One region of the Paenarthrobacter sp. E2MeOHC11 genome, then DNA from elsewhere that is predicted to be linked to it. Evidence: riboswitches for the same ligand, from Rfam matches in the RefSeq annotation. Region 1 holds a riboswitch; each other region holds the start of a gene.
What was found. A riboswitch is a leader RNA that binds a small molecule or an ion and turns the genes downstream of it on or off. The one in region 1 is predicted to bind cyclic di-AMP.

Region 1 (5,471 bases):
TGATCAGCGGCGTGAAGAACATGGCCACCAGGAACAGCACTCCGGTAACGATCGAGGCGAGGCCGGTGCGTGCGCCTTCGCCGATGCCCGCTCCGGATTCAACGAAGATCTGGTTGGACGATACGGACGCGCCGCCACCGACGATTGCGCCGAGGGCGTCAACCTGCAGGACCCGGTCCACGTTGGGGATGTTGCCGTCCTTGTCCACGGTTCCGGCCTCGTTTGCCAGGCCCACCATGGTGCCCATGGCATCGAAGAAGATGCTCAGGAGGATCACGAAGGCCAGCAAAGCAGCAGCGATGAAACCGAGGTGCTCGAACGCGCCGAAAGGGTTCGCCTTGCCGATCAGGGACAAGTCCGGGGCGCCCCATTCTGAGAGCGTGGGCGCCACGAGCGACCATCCGCGCGGGTTGACGTTCTTGCCGTCAAAGCTCGGGCCGATGTGGAGCGTGAATTCAAGGATGGCTGCCAGGGCGGTGGAAACCACGATCCCGATCAGGATGGCGCCGCGGACTTTGCGAACCACCAGGGCGATGGTCAGGATCAGGCCCACCGCAAAAACCAGGGTGGGCCAGCCCATGAGCTTGCCGTCCACGCCCAGCCCCAGGGGAACCGTGGTGCCGGCAGCGTCCGGGATGCGGCGCACGAATCCGGCATTGACCAGGCCGATCAGTGCAATGAAGAGACCAATGCCCACCACGATTGCCGTCTTGAGGGCTTCTGGAACGGCTTTGAACACCGCAGTACGGAAACCGGTGAGCACCAGGATGAGCATGGTGACGCCGGAAAGCACCACGAGGCCCATCATGTCCGGCCAGGTCAGTCCGGGGTGTGAGGCCACGGTCACTGCCACGAACGCGTTCACGCCGAGCCCCGTTGCAACGGCGAACGGGTGCTTGGCCCACGCGCCCATGAGGATGGTCAGGATGCCCGCCACGAAAGCCGTAGTGGCTGCGACGGCCGTGAAGCCCAGGGACGCTCCGCTCGAGTCCGCTCCGCAGAGGATCAGGGGGTTCAGCACCACGATGTAGCTCATGGCGAAGAACGTTGCGAAGCCGCCACGAATTTCCCGGGAGTACGTGGATCCACGTTCAGTGATTTTGAAGTAGCGGTCGACTGCAGAACCTTGTTTAAGCATGAAGGACTCCGGGGATCGAGGGGAGTGTGCTCTCAAATCCTATGCGGTCGGATACGGGCGCCCCGGACGATTCGCCTAGTCTGTAAGGAAGCCAACACTAGGAGAAACCGCCCCATGCGTACCATCCGCCCGCTTCTGGCCGCCGTCGTTGCTGCCCTCGCCTTCGCGTCGGCCTTGCTGTTTTCCGCGGCTCCGGCGTCCGCCCATGACGTCGCCGAATCCACCACGCCGGCCAACGGTGCCAGCGTGACTGTTGTCCCGGCGTCGGTCTCCATCACGTTCAACAACCGGCCGCTGGCCATCGGTTCGGGCGTAACGGTCACGGCGGGCGGCGAAAACTGGGCAGACGGTCCCGTGGAAATCATTGACAACCAAGCTGTCCAGAAGCTGCGCGAAGGCGCACCCGCGGGCGAGTACACGGTGGTCTGGCGGGTCGTCAGCAGCGATTCGCACCCCATCGAGGGCACCTTTACGTTCACGGCAGCCGGAGGCGCGACGTCGGCAAGCGGTTCGGCGGTTGCCTCACCGTCTGCTTCGGCTCCTTCAGCCTCGGTACCGACGGCCGGTACCGGTGCGCCGGGAACGGGCACCAGCGAACCGGCAGCGGATGCCTCCCAGCCGTTCCCGTGGAGCATCGTGGGACTGGCCGTTGTTGCTATCGGACTCGTTATCTTTCTGGCTGTTACGGCACGTAGGAAACTCGCTGCTTCCAACGACGCGGATGGCGATAATCCCGCGGAATAACGGGGTTTTCTACGTACCTGCGAATATCTCGAAACGGTCACCGCGACACGCCAGAAGAGTAGTTCTCGTTACTTAAATGTGACTTCGGCGTGATCATCGCGTACGGTTGTACCTGTGCCTGTTCCACGTAGCGGGCACTTCCGGCCTGATTGCCTAGCTCTGCCGCAGTCCGGAATCCGTTCGCAGACAAACCTTACGGCAGAGACGGGGAACCCATTTTAGGTCGCTTTCGAGCGTGCCTTGGGGTGAAGTCACGAAGCTTCCGCTGAACAGCGGGGGATAGTGACCGGGTGACTCCCATCCGAATCCGACAGCTAACCTCGCAGGCATCGGGAGAGGCTCTTTCATGTCTTCACGCATTCTTCGCGGCCGTCGTAAGGCGGACAGCGTACGTCCTAATCCGTTCATCTCCATCTCCAAGGCAGTTGCCAGCAACGCCTCCGGCGCTGGCCGCCAGGCAGCTGTCATCGCAGCAGCCTCGGGCCTCGTCTTGACCGGCTCCATCGCCGCCCACGCAGCTGAAGCTCCGGTTCAGCGGGACTCCAGCCCCGCCACGGTCGCAGAGACCGCCTCCGAAGCTCCCACCCAGGTTGTTACCGCCGCCTCCACGGCGACCATCAACTTCGAGCGCCCTGCCGTTGCTTCCGTAGCGGCTCCGGTCATCGAGAAGCCGGCTCCCGTCGTTGAGGCTCCCGTAGCCAAGAAGGCAGCAGTCACCACTGCCGCTGCAACGGCTCCTGTCGCCAAGTCCGCAGCTGCCGCTCCGGCTGCTGCTGCTCCCGCTGCTGCTGCCCCGGCAGTCGGTGGCGTCAACGCAGCCATGGTTGCCTCGGCTTACGCCCAGATCGGCATCATGCAGGACTGCACCGCCATGGTGGAACGGGCTCTCGGCTCCGCAGGCATCCCTGTTGGTGACCTTGGCCCCATGCAGTTCATGAACTACGGCAAGGTCGTCAGCGACCCCCAGCCCGGTGACATGATCGTTCAGTCCGGCCACGTCGCCATCTACATCGGCAACGGCCAGGCCATCAGCGGTGGCATCAACGGCAACCAGACGGGCATCCACCCGATCAGCTGGTTGACGGCAACGGGTCCCCTGACCTACGTACGCGCTGGCGCATAAGCCTCACGCTTCAGTCCAAAGGCCGGTGCCTTTGAGGAATCACTCCTCAAAGGCACCGGCCTTTGGCGTTAAGTTTTGTGCGTAAAAGTTCCAGACATGGACGTACGACGGCGGGTAGGCGCGCCTTTGCCGCGTAGTGGGGCAGGGTGTGCCGGTTGGATCGGCTAGGCGGTGGCCAGGCCTGGCCCTGCCGGGAGGGCAACCTTGGAAGAGATCGCCTGACCCACTGCTTTGGCCTGCCGAAGGACTTCCTTGGGGGTGGGCGTAATGAGTTCGCCGACGCCTACAAGATGCATCCCGACTGCCCTCATGGCCGCGGCCAGGTTTTGGCCGATGGCAATCCCGAGTTCGGCCAGCATCCGGCGCAGCTGGCTCTGCGCACAGCGCGTGACCACGATGTGGTCGGCCAGGAGAACCCCGTTGGCGGTGTGGACTGCCCACTGGCGACGGGTGGATTCGAGGGGGCCGGATACGTGGAGTCCGGTTCTCAGCCCCGCAGTGGTCATGCTGGCGGCCAAACCGTAGCCAATCTGCTGTGACGGATCCGAGCCCAGGAAATCAAGGCGCACGGCGCGCGTGGTGCTGCGGACGTCCAGCTGATGGCTTGCCGCGTAGTTCCGCAAGTGGCGGAGGATCTCGTTGCGTTCCTTCATTGCAGCGGGATCGGCGGCGTCGCAGCGTTGAAGCATACCTGTATGGACCGACGGGCCCGTTGCGGACAACGCACCAAAGCCGTCCACGACGATGGAACCCACGCCATAACGGCTGAGCTCACTGGCAACTGCCAAGCCGGACAAGCCGGCTCCGATGACCACGGTGGTGGTGCGTTCCGTGGCGGAATCAGGCGTGAGTGACACTGCTTGGTTCCTCCTTGACGTGTGTGCCCTTCGGCATCGCGTGGGGTCGCGTCCGAGTTCCCCAAGCGGCCGCAAATAAATGGCCGGAGTGTGTCGTGAAACACGTTTGCCGGCCATTCGGTGACTCGAACACTACCGAACTTTTTCGGCCATGGATAGCCTCCCGGATGCGCGTGTTTGGGTTGTTCATCCGGAGCGCAAAATGGACCTCCGATAACCGAGCCCGGACCGTTATACACATAGCCCAAAGTCGCCTTGATTCGGCGTTGCCGACCGAGAATAGTGGGCCTTGGAAGGAGAAATTTCCAGGTTTCTCCTGCCCCGGCCATTGACAATGAAGCAGTCAGGGAATCCGACCCGGAAAACCTCTGGCAGAATAGCCGGAACATCAAGCAGTAGGTGGAGAGGCGGGCCCCAATGGACCAGCACGGCAGACACAGTGAAGAGCCACAGCAGGGCGACGACCAAGCTGTCGCACCAGGCGGCATAGTCGTTGGAGTGGACGGTTCGGAGCACGGTCAGTGTGCCTTGGTTTGGGCCGCGCGGGAAGCAGAGCGCCGGCAGCTTCCGTTGCACATCGTCACGGCCTACTCCGTGCCCATCTTCGCCGCATCAGGGCTGGACGGTGGCTACGCAACCGTGGACGATTCAGTGATTCGCGAGGGCGCGGATGCGATCGTGAAGCAGGCCATGGACAAGATCTCCGGCTATGCCATCGACGTCGACGCTTCGGTGGAGAACGGCGACGCTGCAGGTGTCCTGCTGGATCTCTCCGCAGAGGCCGCACTCCTTGTTTTCGGCAGCCGGGGCCGTGGAGGTTTCGTCGGGCGCCTGTTGGGTTCCGTCAGCAGCGCCTTGCCGGCCCACGCCAAATGCCCCACCGTGACGGTGCCCCTGTATTGCGCCGACCGGCTGGGGGAGAATACCGAGGACAAACACATCAAGGCCGAGCATGCCAAGGCAGGCCCCCGCACCGTGGAAAACGTGGTTGCAGTGGGCGTGGATGGCTCTGAGCAAGCCCGTGTGGCAGTGCTCGAAGCAGCTGAGCAAGCCCAGCGCATGGGCGCCAAGCTCCGAGTGATCTGTGCGGTGCCGCAGTACAGCGGTTCCCTGGCCTGGGTCCCGGCCCCGTTGGACCGCGATGCTCTGTTTGCGGACATCAGGGTCCAGCTCGACGCCGGTGTCGCGTGGCTTAGGAGCCACTTCCCGCAACTGACCATTGAGACGGACCTCCGCGATGGATCGCCGGTGGACGTCCTGGTCGAGACGAGCCGCAGCGTGGAGTTGGTGGTGCTGGGGACCCGTGGCCGCGGCGGGTTCGCTGGCATGCTCCTGGGTTCCACCTCGGACGGCGTCCTGCACCACGCCAAGGGGCCGGTGCTGGTGGTCCCGGACCGTGAGGATCCCCGGCTTGCTGACCGCGACAAGTTTGGGCCGATGCTCGGCGCAGCCTAAGCCGCGGATTGCCACCTTCCATGGACAGCCAGCAGGCCGGGGAGCAGCCGCAGGACCAGGGAGCGGACCCAGTCGCGTCCGGGTCGGTGTTCACGCTGGATATTGCCGACATCCGCGCACCTATGCTTCCGGAAGTGGGTGGCAAGGCCGCGAA
Region 2 (5,471 bases), 820 kb from region 1:
CGTGGCGGATGCCATCCGGAGCTTCGTTACTGCGACGACACTCCACGGCTAGGTGCCCTTGTTGGCTCAGCCCGTCCCGGATAGGCTGGCGGAGCAAGCGTATTAGTAAGTTTGCTTACGAAAGGGCTGATCGTGACCAGTAAAGACCCCCAGGACGAGCAGGGCTTCGGCGTGACCGGCGCTACGGGGCCCTACGGTGCCGCAACAACCCCCGCGGCCCGGAACGACCATGTGAACGCCGATCCGGAATTGCGCCAGGACGAAGACAATGACCCGGCAGCCTCCGCCAACCCCGATCCGTTGGACGGAAATGTCACGGGACTCGAGCCCGGCGGCGGAGTACCCCCAGGGGAAACCCCGCCCGCCGAGGGCAGCATGAGCAGCGACCAAGGGCACGAGGAGTAACTACGGCAGCCTCAGGATCTCACCGAGGTCGTACTCCGCCGGCTCCTCCAGCTGCGAATATGTGCAGCTTTCAGGGGTTCGGTCCGGCCGCCACCGCCGGAACTGCGTGGTGTGGCGGAAGCGGTCGCCCTCCATGTAGTCGTAGGCCACCTCGATCACCAGTTCGGGGCGCAGCGGCACGAACGAGAAGTCCTTGCCCCCGCTCCACCGGCTCTGGGCACCAGGCATCCGGGAACCCGCGACCCCTTCGCCCTGGCTGGCCCACTCGCCCCAAGGGTGCTCGCTGAGTTCAACCTGGTAGGGCTCAAGCTCGGCCACCAGGCTTTCCCGCTTGGCCATGGGGAATGAGGCCACCACCCCCACGTGCTGGAGGCGTCCGGCGTCGTTATAAAGGCCCAACAGCATGGACCCCACAACTTTCGCCGTCTTGTGCCAGCGGAATCCGGCCACCACGCAGTCCGCCGTCCGCTCGTGCTTGGTCTTGAACATCACGCGCTTGTTGGGTTGATAGGTCCCATCCAGCGGCTTGGACAGCACACCGTCCAAGCCTGCGCCCTCGAGCTGCACGAACCACTCCTGCGCCCGCTCAAGGTCTGTCACCGCGGGCGTCACGTAGACGGGAGGCTCAGCCTTGGCGAGCGCGCGTTCAAGGATGGCGCGGCGCTCAGAGAACGGCCTGCCCATCAGGTCCTCACCGCCCAGGGCCAGGATGTCGAAGGCGATCATGGATGATGGGGTCTTCTCAGCGAGCATCCGGACCCGGCTGTCCGCGGGATGGATCCGCTGCTGAAGCACCTCGAATTCGAGCCTGTTGCCCTGGATCAGGACAATCTCGCCGTCAATCACGCATTTGTCCGGGAGGTTCTTCCGCAGCGCGTCCACCAGCTCCGGGAAGTACCTGGTCATGGGTTTCTCGTTGCGGCTGCCCAGGATGACCTCGTCCCCATCCTTGAAGACGATGGTCCTGAAGCCGTCCCACTTGGGCTCATAGTGCCCAACATCGGGGATGGCCGGAACGGACTTGGCGAGCATGGGCGAGACGGGCGGCATCACTGGCAGGTCCATAGACAATGTCTACCTGCCGGTGCACGCCGAAGCTAGTCTTATGCCATGGATATCTTGGCCGTGTTGGCCGCAGTACTCGGAGTTCCCGCGCTCCTCGCCGGCCTCTGGTACTGGACCTCGCGGCAGTCCAAGCGCGGAGTCAGGCGTGCGGCGGCGGGCGGGATGCTGGGCATCGCCGACGAGATCTTCCGCCCTGAGACTCATCAGGCACATCAAATCCAGAAGATCCAGCACGAGCTCCCGGCCCCAGCGCCGGCCCCGAAGCGTAAGCGCTAGAGGCCCCTCAATGGGGGAGGCCTACCGCCCGTTACATTAATGTGACTTTACTTTCCGGCTCATGTACCGTCGTAGGGCGACCCTTATCTCCGCTGGGCCGCTTCCGGATTGACGCCGAGCTCTGCCGCAATCCGGGATCCGCCAGACCCGCGGCAGAGGCGGGGGACCCAAAAGTTCCCGGACTTGATTCAAGTCCTTGGGGTGAAGCCGCCTTGTGCGGCCGGACGGCCTCGTCCGAACCCGACAGCTAACCTCGAAGGCGTTGAGAGGCAACCACCATGTCCCCAACCATGGATCAGCCGCGCCGCGCCCAGACTGAACGCGAGCGCACCAAGCCAACCGGACGCCGTCGGGCCCAACCCAGCGGATCCCCCATCAGCGCGCCTGCAGACTCCGTCGCGGCGCCCGAAACTACAAGCACGACGCCGGAAGCCGCCACCACGGCCGTCCCCACCGTCGCAACGCCCACCACGCGCGCAGCCGTACGCGCGGCCGAGAGGGAGCAGGCAGCCCAGGCTGTGACCGCTCCTGCAGAGCCCGCTGCGGGGGAATCATCCCGGCCCGGGCCTGTTGAGGCGGCAACTGCAGCCATTCCGGTCGTTCAAGCTGAGACTCCGGCATCCACCACGCCGGGGCCTCCCACCGCGGCCATCCCGATCGTTAATCCCACAAGCCCTCAGCCAGGCTCGTCGGAACCAGCCACGACAGCCATCCCCGTGGTGGCAGCCCCCGATGAATCCGCGACCACATCCGCGGCTCCGGCCCCTGTGTCGCCGCGAGGCAAGTCCCCGGCCCAGGTCGCCGCGGCCGCAACTGCGTCGGCGTCACTCGCCGGCCGCAAGGATAATCGCAAGCAGGCAGCGTCAGCCGCTGCCGCCAAATCCAGCTTTGGTGGCTCCTCCTTTGGCCGGGAACCCCATACGGTTTTGCGGAAAGCTGCGTCGGTCAAGCACATGAGCCAGCGCATGGCCGTGGTGGCAGGTGCACTCGGCCTGGTCCTGACGGCCGGAACCTTGGGGCAGGCTCTCGAGCTGCCCTTCTTCGGCCAGGAAACGCCAGCCCAGGAAGCCAGCGGTAGCGGCACCGATCGAAACTCGGGCTCGGCAACCCCCGCGCCCAGCGCTTCGTACTCCACCGCCTCATCGCCTTCTGCATCAGCGGCGGCGACATCGGAAGCCGGTCAGCCGGCCACGGTTCCGGAGGCACCCGCCGCCGTTTCGCCGTCGTCGATTCCTACCCCGAAGATTTCACTGGCTGATCCGGTGTGGGTCCCGTCCGCTGTGCCTGCGACCATCGCCGCTGCGCCTGGTACCACCAGCCCGGCACCGGCTCAGCCAGCTCCGGCTCCTGGCGACGTGCCCTCGGACACGATCACCACGCCGCCCACGACACCGTCTCCGACACCCACGACGACGCCGACTGTCACTCCGACTCCGACTCCGACTCCCACTCCCACTCCCACTCCCACGGAAACGTCCACGCAGACGTCCAAGCCCCGGCCCACCGGCAAGCCCGTTGCGTCTACGACACCGCAGGCCTCAGGGACGGCTCTTGAAGAGATCCTCGACGCCGCAAAGGAAGCCCTCAAGTGAGCACCCGCCTGCCGCGCACCAGCACGCATGCGGGCTGGCACAGCCGGTACTGCAGCAGCAGCCGGACGGCCACCTTCCGTCGTCGATTGGGGCGCTGGAGCTGCCAGCGGTTGAAACGGTCCTAAAGCGAACCCTGCGAATGAGGCAGGCACCCACGACGGGTGCCTGCCTCATTCGTCCATCCACCCTCAAATCCGAGGCCGCCCCGCCCATCGCCGCGCTTTCAAGGCAGCATGCAACTCAAGCCGGATTGCGCCGCTCAAGGGATCAGCGCCGATGAGCTGGCGGATCCTGCCGAGCCTGTTGTAGATGCTGCTTCTGTGGAGGTGAAGTTTGGCCGCCACATCCTGTACTGAACCGTCGCTGTCATAGAGAAGCTCCAGGACGGGCAACAGTTCGCCGTTCTTGTCATGGTCCTCCAAGGACCGGAAGTGCACAGACCCGGTGTCATCCCAGCCCCCTGGTGCCAGCAGTCGGTCGAAGAGCTGGTAGACGCCCACTGCCCGGCTGTCCACAAGCTCCCCGAGTGGCTGATCGACGGCGGCCGCCTGCGCCGCAACCTTCGACTGCCGGTAGGCGCCGGCGAGCTGCCGGATGACGTGGAACGGCTCGCTGATGCCCAGGATCACCCGATCCACCGTCCTACCGGCCCGCTTGGCGAGCTCCAATTGATAGTGGACCAGCACCTGGGCGTGGTCCGCCCGGCCACCCGACTCGCGGAACAAGACCACAGAATGCGTCTCGGTTCCTGCACTGAACAGCGCGGCGTTGACACCGATTGTGGACTGCAGCGCGGCCGAGCGGTGGGTCAGGGTCGCGGCAATGGGGTCGACGTCGGACCGCACACCGTCCGCGTCCAGGATGGTCACCAGTTGCCACGGACCCCGGCCTTGGATTTCCTTCCACCCAGCCACCGCTGCCACCGCGTTCGATTCCCCGCTGCATGCCGAGAGGAACTCCTGCTCACGCCTGCGCCTGAACTCTGATTCAGCGGTGTTGGAATCAAGGAGCAAACCCGCCAGCAGGTCCAATTCGTCGCGCACGCCGGGCAATTCGGCGAGTATCGCCGTCGCGCTTTGCTCTTCAACGTCGAGCTGGACCCATAAGTAGCCCACACGGAAACCCCGCACAAGGAGGGGGACGCAAACCCGGCCCAACATGCCGAGCTCCTCGTTGGCGGGAACCACGACGGGACGCACCGCCGTGGCGATGCCGTGGGACAGCTGCCAGAGGCTGACATCGCTGGGGACGCGCTTGCTGAGGAGGAAGTTCACGCGGACGCGGTCGGCGTGGGACTGGTTGGAACTGTAGGCAAGGAGGACGCCGTCGAGGTCTTCGAGGGAGAGGCCTCGGCCCAGCTTCAACGCCACGCGTTCTACGATCTGTTCCACGTCCTGCTGCATCCTTCAAAGCGTACCAACAGCAGGCGACACCTGACGCTCCAGTGCTCGACAAATGTCGAGCCCATAAAGAGAAGACCCTTGATTTTCCGGGGTTTCGGCAGAAGCGGGCGCTGGAATCCTTGTCGCCTGCCTCACAGCCGGATTTATTCTTGAATCACAGCCCGCAACACATTTTCGGCCGAAGAGGCCGCTAACGATGGAGCCCACAGATGATCATCGGCGTCCCCAAAGAAATCAAGAACAACGAATTCCGCGTAGCCATCACGGCTGCAGGTGTCCACGAATTCCGCACCCACGGACACACCGTTCTGGTTGAACGCGGCGCAGGCCTCGGCTCGGGCATCACCGACGAGGAATACTCGATCGCCGGCGCTGAAATCGTCAACGAAGCTGATGACGTCTGGGGCCGTGCGGACATGGTCATGAAGGTCAAGGAGCCCATCGCCGCGGAATACCACCGCTTCCGCAAAGGCCTCATCCTCTTCACCTACCTGCACCTGGCCGCAGAGCCCGAGCTCACTGCCGAGCTCATCAACTCCGGCGTCACGGCCATCGCATACGAAACCGTTCAGGAAGGCCGCACCCTTCCCCTGCTCGCCCCGATGTCCGAGGTCGCAGGCCGCCTCTCGGTCGTAGTCGGCGCTTCTTCCCTCATGGCCCCGGCTGGCGGCAAGGGCGTCCTCCTGGGCGGCGTACCGGGCGTCCGCCCGGCCAAGGTCGTTGTCCTCGG
Region 3 (5,471 bases), 410 kb from region 1:
TGGCCGAAGGCCTCGCCGCGATCCCCGGAGTGGAGGTCCTCAACGACGTCGTGTTCACCCAGGTCTCAGTGAGCTTCGGCAGCGATGACCGCACACACCGCATAACCCAATGGCTCATGGCCGAGGGCGCGGTGTGGATGTCCGGGTCTTCGTGGCGCGGCCGCGAAATCCTCCGGATATCTGTGAGCAACTGGACCACCGACGCCGGGGACATTGCTGCATCAATCGCCGCCGTTCGTGGTGCGGTGGAAGCCGAACCGGAAGCCTGAGGAAGTACGTCGGGGGCTACTGTGCTCTGGCCTTCTGAAGGTAGGCCATCAGTCGAGCCAAGTCATCGGCACCCCAAGGAAGGTCCGCACTGATAGTTTGGCTGTTCTCCTGCCACGCTTCCCGGGCTGCGGCTTTGGTGTCCTCGCCCGAATGGAACATTTCCCCGATCCCGTCCCAGGAGCGAACCCAGTCCTGCACAGCCGGATCCGTCACGGAAGTGCCGGCGCGAATAAGTTCCAAGCCTTCCTCAACCAGCGTTGCCCATTGATGTTTTGCGGCCTCAATCTTTTCAGCGCCCAGTTCCTGGCGCTTGTCTGCAAGCTGTTGACGCTGTTCCGGTGTGAAGTGTTTTTCAAACACTGTGATCATCTCCAAGGTCGACATGAATTGTTCGGCGGTTGGCATGGTTGGAGTGTCCAGGCGGTCCAGAAGCTTGCCCAGTTGGATTTGAAGGGTCTGGACTTGTTGGGCGTGCTGCTGAACATGCCGCAGTTGCCGGTCCAGCAGGACACGCATGGATGCCAGGTCATCGTCCTCGGACATGTCCAGCACTGCCGTAATGGAAGCGAGCGGAATCCCGAGCATCTTGAGTGCCCTGATCCGATACAGCCGGCGAAGATCGCCCTCCCCGTACCGGCGATGACCGGAAGGCGTCCGACCGCTCGCGGACAGGAGGCCGATCTCGTCGTAGTGATGGAGCGTCCTGACACTGACTCCGCAGGCCCTGGCGAGTTCGCCGATGCTCCACTGTCCGCTCTCCGCTGTTCCCCTGGAAACTACGCTAAATCCTCACGCCACGTCAGGTGCAAGAGCCCTTCGACCAACCAAGGACCTGCCGATATGTACGGCGAGCGAGGCAACAGCCAGCGCTGCCCCCTCAAGCCAGCGATCCGGCGTCGTTATCACCGGCAGAACCGCAAGGGCGGCAGAAGTCAGCAACAACGTGAGCAAGAGCGTCAGCGGTCCTTGGAACCGCATGCGGGTGGCAACGGAGGTGAAAACAAGGGCGATGAGGTTTGCCTGCAGGGGATCCATAAAGCCGCGGAGCAGCAGGAAGACCATGACATCAACCGATGTCCACGCCAACGCCCTGAGGATGCTCTTGGGAATGCCAGCTTGCGGCGCTGGAGGTGTCCTGCCGATTTCCTGGCGAAGCCGGGTGAAGGGAACGCGCCCGCGGCCGAGGTCGCGGGTCAGTCGCGCCATGCCGCCCAAGTCGGCGAGGGCGGTGCGTACGACGTCGACACTCGAGTTGGGGTCGTCGGTCCAGTCGACGGGGACTTCATGAACGCGCAAACCACAACGTTCGGCGATCACCAGAAGCTCGGTATCGAAGAACCAGCCATCGTCCTTGGTGTAGGGAAGGAGGCGGTGCGCAACGTCCGCGCGGACGGCCTTAAAACCGCACTGGGCATCGGAGAAGCGGGCCCCGAGCACGGTCCGCAGCAGGGAGTTGTAGCTGCGGGAGATGAACCCGCGCTGCGGACTGCGGGTCACATACGAGGTCCGTGCCAGCCGGGTGCCGATCGCGAGGTCCGAGTGGCCGGAGAGCAGCGGCGCAAGGAGCGGAGCCAGGGCGGAGAGGTCCGAGGACAGGTCTGCTTCCATGTAGGCGAGCACTGGTGACGGTGAGGTCAGCCAGACTTGTCGGAGGGCGTTTCCCCGCCCCCTGTGCTGGAATCGAACCACCGTCAGTTCAGGGAGTTCGCGGGCCAGCCGTTCGGCGATCCGCAGGGTGTTGTCCGTGCTGGAGTTGTCCGCCACGGTGATCTGGAAGGTATGGGGAAAGGACTCCGTGAGGTGCCTGTGCAGCTTGCGCAGGCCCTCCTCCAGGCGCGATTCCTCGTTGAACACAGGGATGGCGACGTCAAGGACAGGTACGGCAACGCGGGTGTCAACGGGGGAGCGCCGAGGCAGCTGCCGGCCCTCCGGCCCTCCTTGCTGGCCAGCCGGCGACGCCGCGCCAGCGAAGCCCGCGGAATGGACCCGTCGTCGCAAGGAGCTGGTGGCTGGATCTATGAGCGTCATGCTTCCAGAATGGGCCCGCCGATTATGAGGGCTTTAGGCGGAAGCTGTGACCCCACTGTGAACTCCGAGGGGCAGCTGTGAAACGGGAAAACCGCGCCGGTTCCCGCCGTCCGCTCCAGTGGGTACTGGTGTGAGCGGCGGCAACCGGCGCGGTATCAAGCAGTCTGGTTTAGTACCAGTTGTTGGCCAGGTGGAAGGCCAGGGCAGCCGACGGGGATCCGTAGCGTTCCTTGATGTAATTCAAGCCCCACTTGATCTGGGTCTGGTAGTTGGTCTGCCAGTCAGCACCCGCAGTTGCCATCTTGGAGGCCGGCAGGGACTGGACAATGCCGTAGGCGCCGCTGGAAGCGTTCGTGGCAGTGGTCTTCCAGTTGGATTCCTTCTCCCACAGGGTGTTCAAAGCGGTCATTTCGCCGGCGCTCCAGCCGTAGTTGCCCAGGATGCTGGCGGCATAGGCCTTGGCGGCGGCGGGATCGTCCACAGCTTTCGGGGCTGCAGCAGCGGCGGCAGCTTCGGCAGCGGCGGCGGCAGCAGCGGCATCAGCAGCCTGCTTGGCGGCAGCATCTGCAGCGGCTTTCTCTGCTGCGGCCTGGTCAGCGGCAGCCTTTTCGGCAGCAGCCTTTTCAGCTGCGGCCTGGTCAGCGGCAGCCTTTTCGGCGGCAGCCTTCTCAGCAGCCACCTTGTCCGCTGCAGCCCGGTCAGCGGCGCCCTTTGCGGCGGCTGCATCCAGGGAAGCGGAGATCTCGGCTGACTTGTTATTGCTGACCTGGGCATTCGCCTGGGTCTCGGCAACGCGGCTCACCTCGGGGAGGGTCAGGGCGGCGTTGGCAGCAGTGCCGAGCGATGCAACGCCCAGTGCAGCAGCTACAACACCGGCAACAACCGACATGCGGTGGCCGGACTTACCCTGACGGGCGGCGTTCTTGAGGACAGCCTGCGACTTGGTCAACGGGGCGTTGTGTTCATCGCGGTGACGCGCGGAAGGGCGCGTCTGATCGTTAAATTCAGACATATGTGATTACCTCTCAGCGCCTGCGGAGTTAGCTGTCGGGTTCGGATGAGGTCATCCGGCCGCGCATCACGCTGCGGCTTCACCCCAAGGGCCGGCAAAAATGCCTGGGCCCGGAGACTCTGGGTCCCCCGTCTCTGCCTCGGAGAAAGAGCGGACTCCGGGAAGTGGCAGAGCTCGGCGCATCCCGGATGTGGGTCAGTTGGGGCGACCCACCCTTTCGACGGTACAGGAGGTTTCGGCAGAAGTCACATTTAGGTAACAGAGATCACGATGCCGGTGAGTCGCCTTGCCGGATTCGTTACACGCGTTCGTTGCTGACGGTAGGGAGTCGAAGGGCGAACTCCGTGCGCCCTGGACGCGAGGTCACCTCAACGCTGCCACCGTGCGCCTCCACGATGGATTCGACGATGGACAGGCCCAGCCCGGACGTGCCCTCGGACCCCGACCTTGCGGCATCGGCGCGGGCAAACCGGGAGAAAATCCGGCTTTGGAAATCTTCCGGAATGCCCGGGCCGTTGTCAGTCACGGTAACCACTGCGCTGCCATCGGCGGAGAGCATGACGCCCGTAACCACGGTGGTCCCGGCGTCCGTGTGTTTGCGTGCGTTGGAGAGCAGGTTGGCCAACACCTGATGCAGTTGCGTGGCGTCACCCCTCACAGTGATGGGTTCGTCCGGGAGCTGGAGTTGCCAGATGTGGTCCGGAGCCATGACTTTTTCGTCGCTGACCGTTTCGATGACTAATTGCGTGAGGTCCACATCCGTAACCTTGATGGGCTGGCCTTCGTCCAGCCTGGCCAGTAGCAGGAGATCCTCCACCAGTGTGGTCATCCGCTCGGATTGGCTTTGGACGCGAGCCAATGACTTCCGGCCGTCGTCGGTGAAGTTTTCGGTCATCCGCAGCAGTTCTGTGTAGCCGCGGATGGCGGTCAGCGGTGTGCGGAGCTCATGCGAGGCATCAGCGACGAACTGTCGAACCTTGGTTTCGCTCTCCTGCCGGGCTTCCAACGCGCTGGAGACGTTGTTCAGCATTTGATTCAGGGCATGGCCAACGCTGCCGACTTCCGTTCCGGGATGAGCGGCCGACGGGGGTACGCGCACCGCGAGCGCCACTTCACCGGCGTCCAGGGGCAGGCGCGAAACCTTGGTGGCCACCTCCGAGAGCTGTTCCAATGGCCGCATGGTGCGGCGGATGATGACCGTGCCCGCAAGGCCGATCAGCACCAGTCCGCCGAGCGAAACCAGCACCATGGTCCAGACCAGCGAGGCCTCGGCGCTCTGCTTGTCCGCAAGCGGCAGCCCTGTCACGATCACATCGCCATTGGTCTCGACGGCTACCAACCGATAGTCGCCGTTGGAGAGCGAACGGTCCACAGGGCGGTTGTCCGTGGGGAGGGACAGCAGCACTTGTTCGTCGGCCGCGGAGAGCGACACCCGGTTTCCCCTGGCATCGATCAGGCCCGAGCTGCTCACAATTGAGCCGTTGATCCGGGCGTTCAGCGTCCCGGCGGCCTGCCCGCGGGCCTCCAGCGGGTCAGGCCTTCCGGACCCAGGAAAGTTCGCCGGTGGCCTGCCGAAGTTGTTGGCGCGGCTGGATGCTTGCTCCAGTTGGCTGTCGAGCTGCTTGTTGAACACCATGTCCATGGAGGCGTAGCTCACCACGCCAACTGCTCCGCAAATGGCGACCAGCAGTGCCATGGCCACCAGAACCAGCCTGGTGCGCAAGTGCCACGTGGAGGGGTTCAGCCAACTGCGGCCCGACTTCCTGGCCACTCCTGAAAGTGTGCTCAACGCCTAGTCCGCTGGCTTGATGACGTATCCGGCACCGCGGATGGTGTGGATCATCGGCGGATGGTTGGCCTCGATCTTCTTGCGCAGGTAGGAAATGTAGAGCTCCACGATGTTGGCTTGGCCGCCGAAATCGTAGTCCCACACCCTGTCCAGGATCTGTGCTTTGCTGACCACGCGTTTGGGGTTCTCCATGAGGTAGCGCAGAAGCTCGAACTGCGTTGCGGTGAGCGGGATGTCCTCGCCTGCCCTGGTTACTTCGCGCGTGTCCACGTTCAGGGTGAGGTCGCCCACTACCAGCTCGGCGGTGTCCATCGCGGCGACGCCGGAACGCTGGACCAGGCGGTGGAGGCGCAGGAGGACTTCCTCCATGCT

Region 2: it holds a riboswitch for cyclic di-AMP, as region 1 does, so the genes downstream of both, ACSSVG_RS12000 (hypothetical protein) here and ACSSVG_RS07940 (NlpC/P60 family protein) in region 1, are expected to answer to the same signal.
Region 3: it holds a riboswitch for cyclic di-AMP, as region 1 does, so the genes downstream of both, ACSSVG_RS06035 (aggregation-promoting factor C-terminal-like domain-containing protein) here and ACSSVG_RS07940 (NlpC/P60 family protein) in region 1, are expected to answer to the same signal.

The regions. Positions count from the first base shown of each region.
Region 1 is NZ_CP196673.1:1,729,986-1,735,456, reverse strand. It holds gene ACSSVG_RS07950 (NCS2 family permease) at 1-1,138, opposite strand, end outside; gene ACSSVG_RS07945 (copper resistance CopC family protein) at 1,253-1,882, shown strand; cyclic di-AMP (ydaO/yuaA leader) riboswitch at 2,057-2,225, shown strand; gene ACSSVG_RS07940 (NlpC/P60 family protein) at 2,229-3,005, shown strand; gene ACSSVG_RS07935 (NAD(P)/FAD-dependent oxidoreductase) at 3,170-3,862, opposite strand; gene ACSSVG_RS07930 (universal stress protein) at 4,280-5,317, shown strand; gene ACSSVG_RS07925 (PEP/pyruvate-binding domain-containing protein) at 5,338-5,471, shown strand, end outside.
Region 2 is NZ_CP196673.1:2,554,784-2,560,254, reverse strand. It holds gene ACSSVG_RS12020 (alpha/beta fold hydrolase) at 1-52, shown strand, start outside; gene ACSSVG_RS12015 (DUF6480 family protein) at 133-405, shown strand; gene ACSSVG_RS12010 (ATP-dependent DNA ligase) at 406-1,470, opposite strand; gene ACSSVG_RS12005 (hypothetical protein) at 1,516-1,746, shown strand; cyclic di-AMP (ydaO/yuaA leader) riboswitch at 1,876-2,022, shown strand; gene ACSSVG_RS12000 (hypothetical protein) at 2,025-3,338, shown strand; gene ACSSVG_RS11995 (PucR family transcriptional regulator) at 3,527-4,741, opposite strand; gene ald (alanine dehydrogenase) at 4,951-5,471, shown strand, end outside.
Region 3 is NZ_CP196673.1:1,315,747-1,321,217, reverse strand. It holds gene ACSSVG_RS06055 (pyridoxal phosphate-dependent decarboxylase family protein) at 1-269, shown strand, start outside; gene ACSSVG_RS06050 (MerR family transcriptional regulator) at 286-855, opposite strand; partial or broken gene ACSSVG_RS06045 (MerR family DNA-binding transcriptional regulator) at 874-1,011, opposite strand; gene ACSSVG_RS06040 (dolichyl-phosphate beta-glucosyltransferase) at 1,060-2,298, opposite strand; gene ACSSVG_RS06035 (aggregation-promoting factor C-terminal-like domain-containing protein) at 2,468-3,310, opposite strand; cyclic di-AMP (ydaO/yuaA leader) riboswitch at 3,314-3,473, opposite strand; gene ACSSVG_RS06030 (sensor histidine kinase) at 3,609-5,099, opposite strand; gene ACSSVG_RS06025 (response regulator transcription factor) at 5,103-5,471, opposite strand, start outside.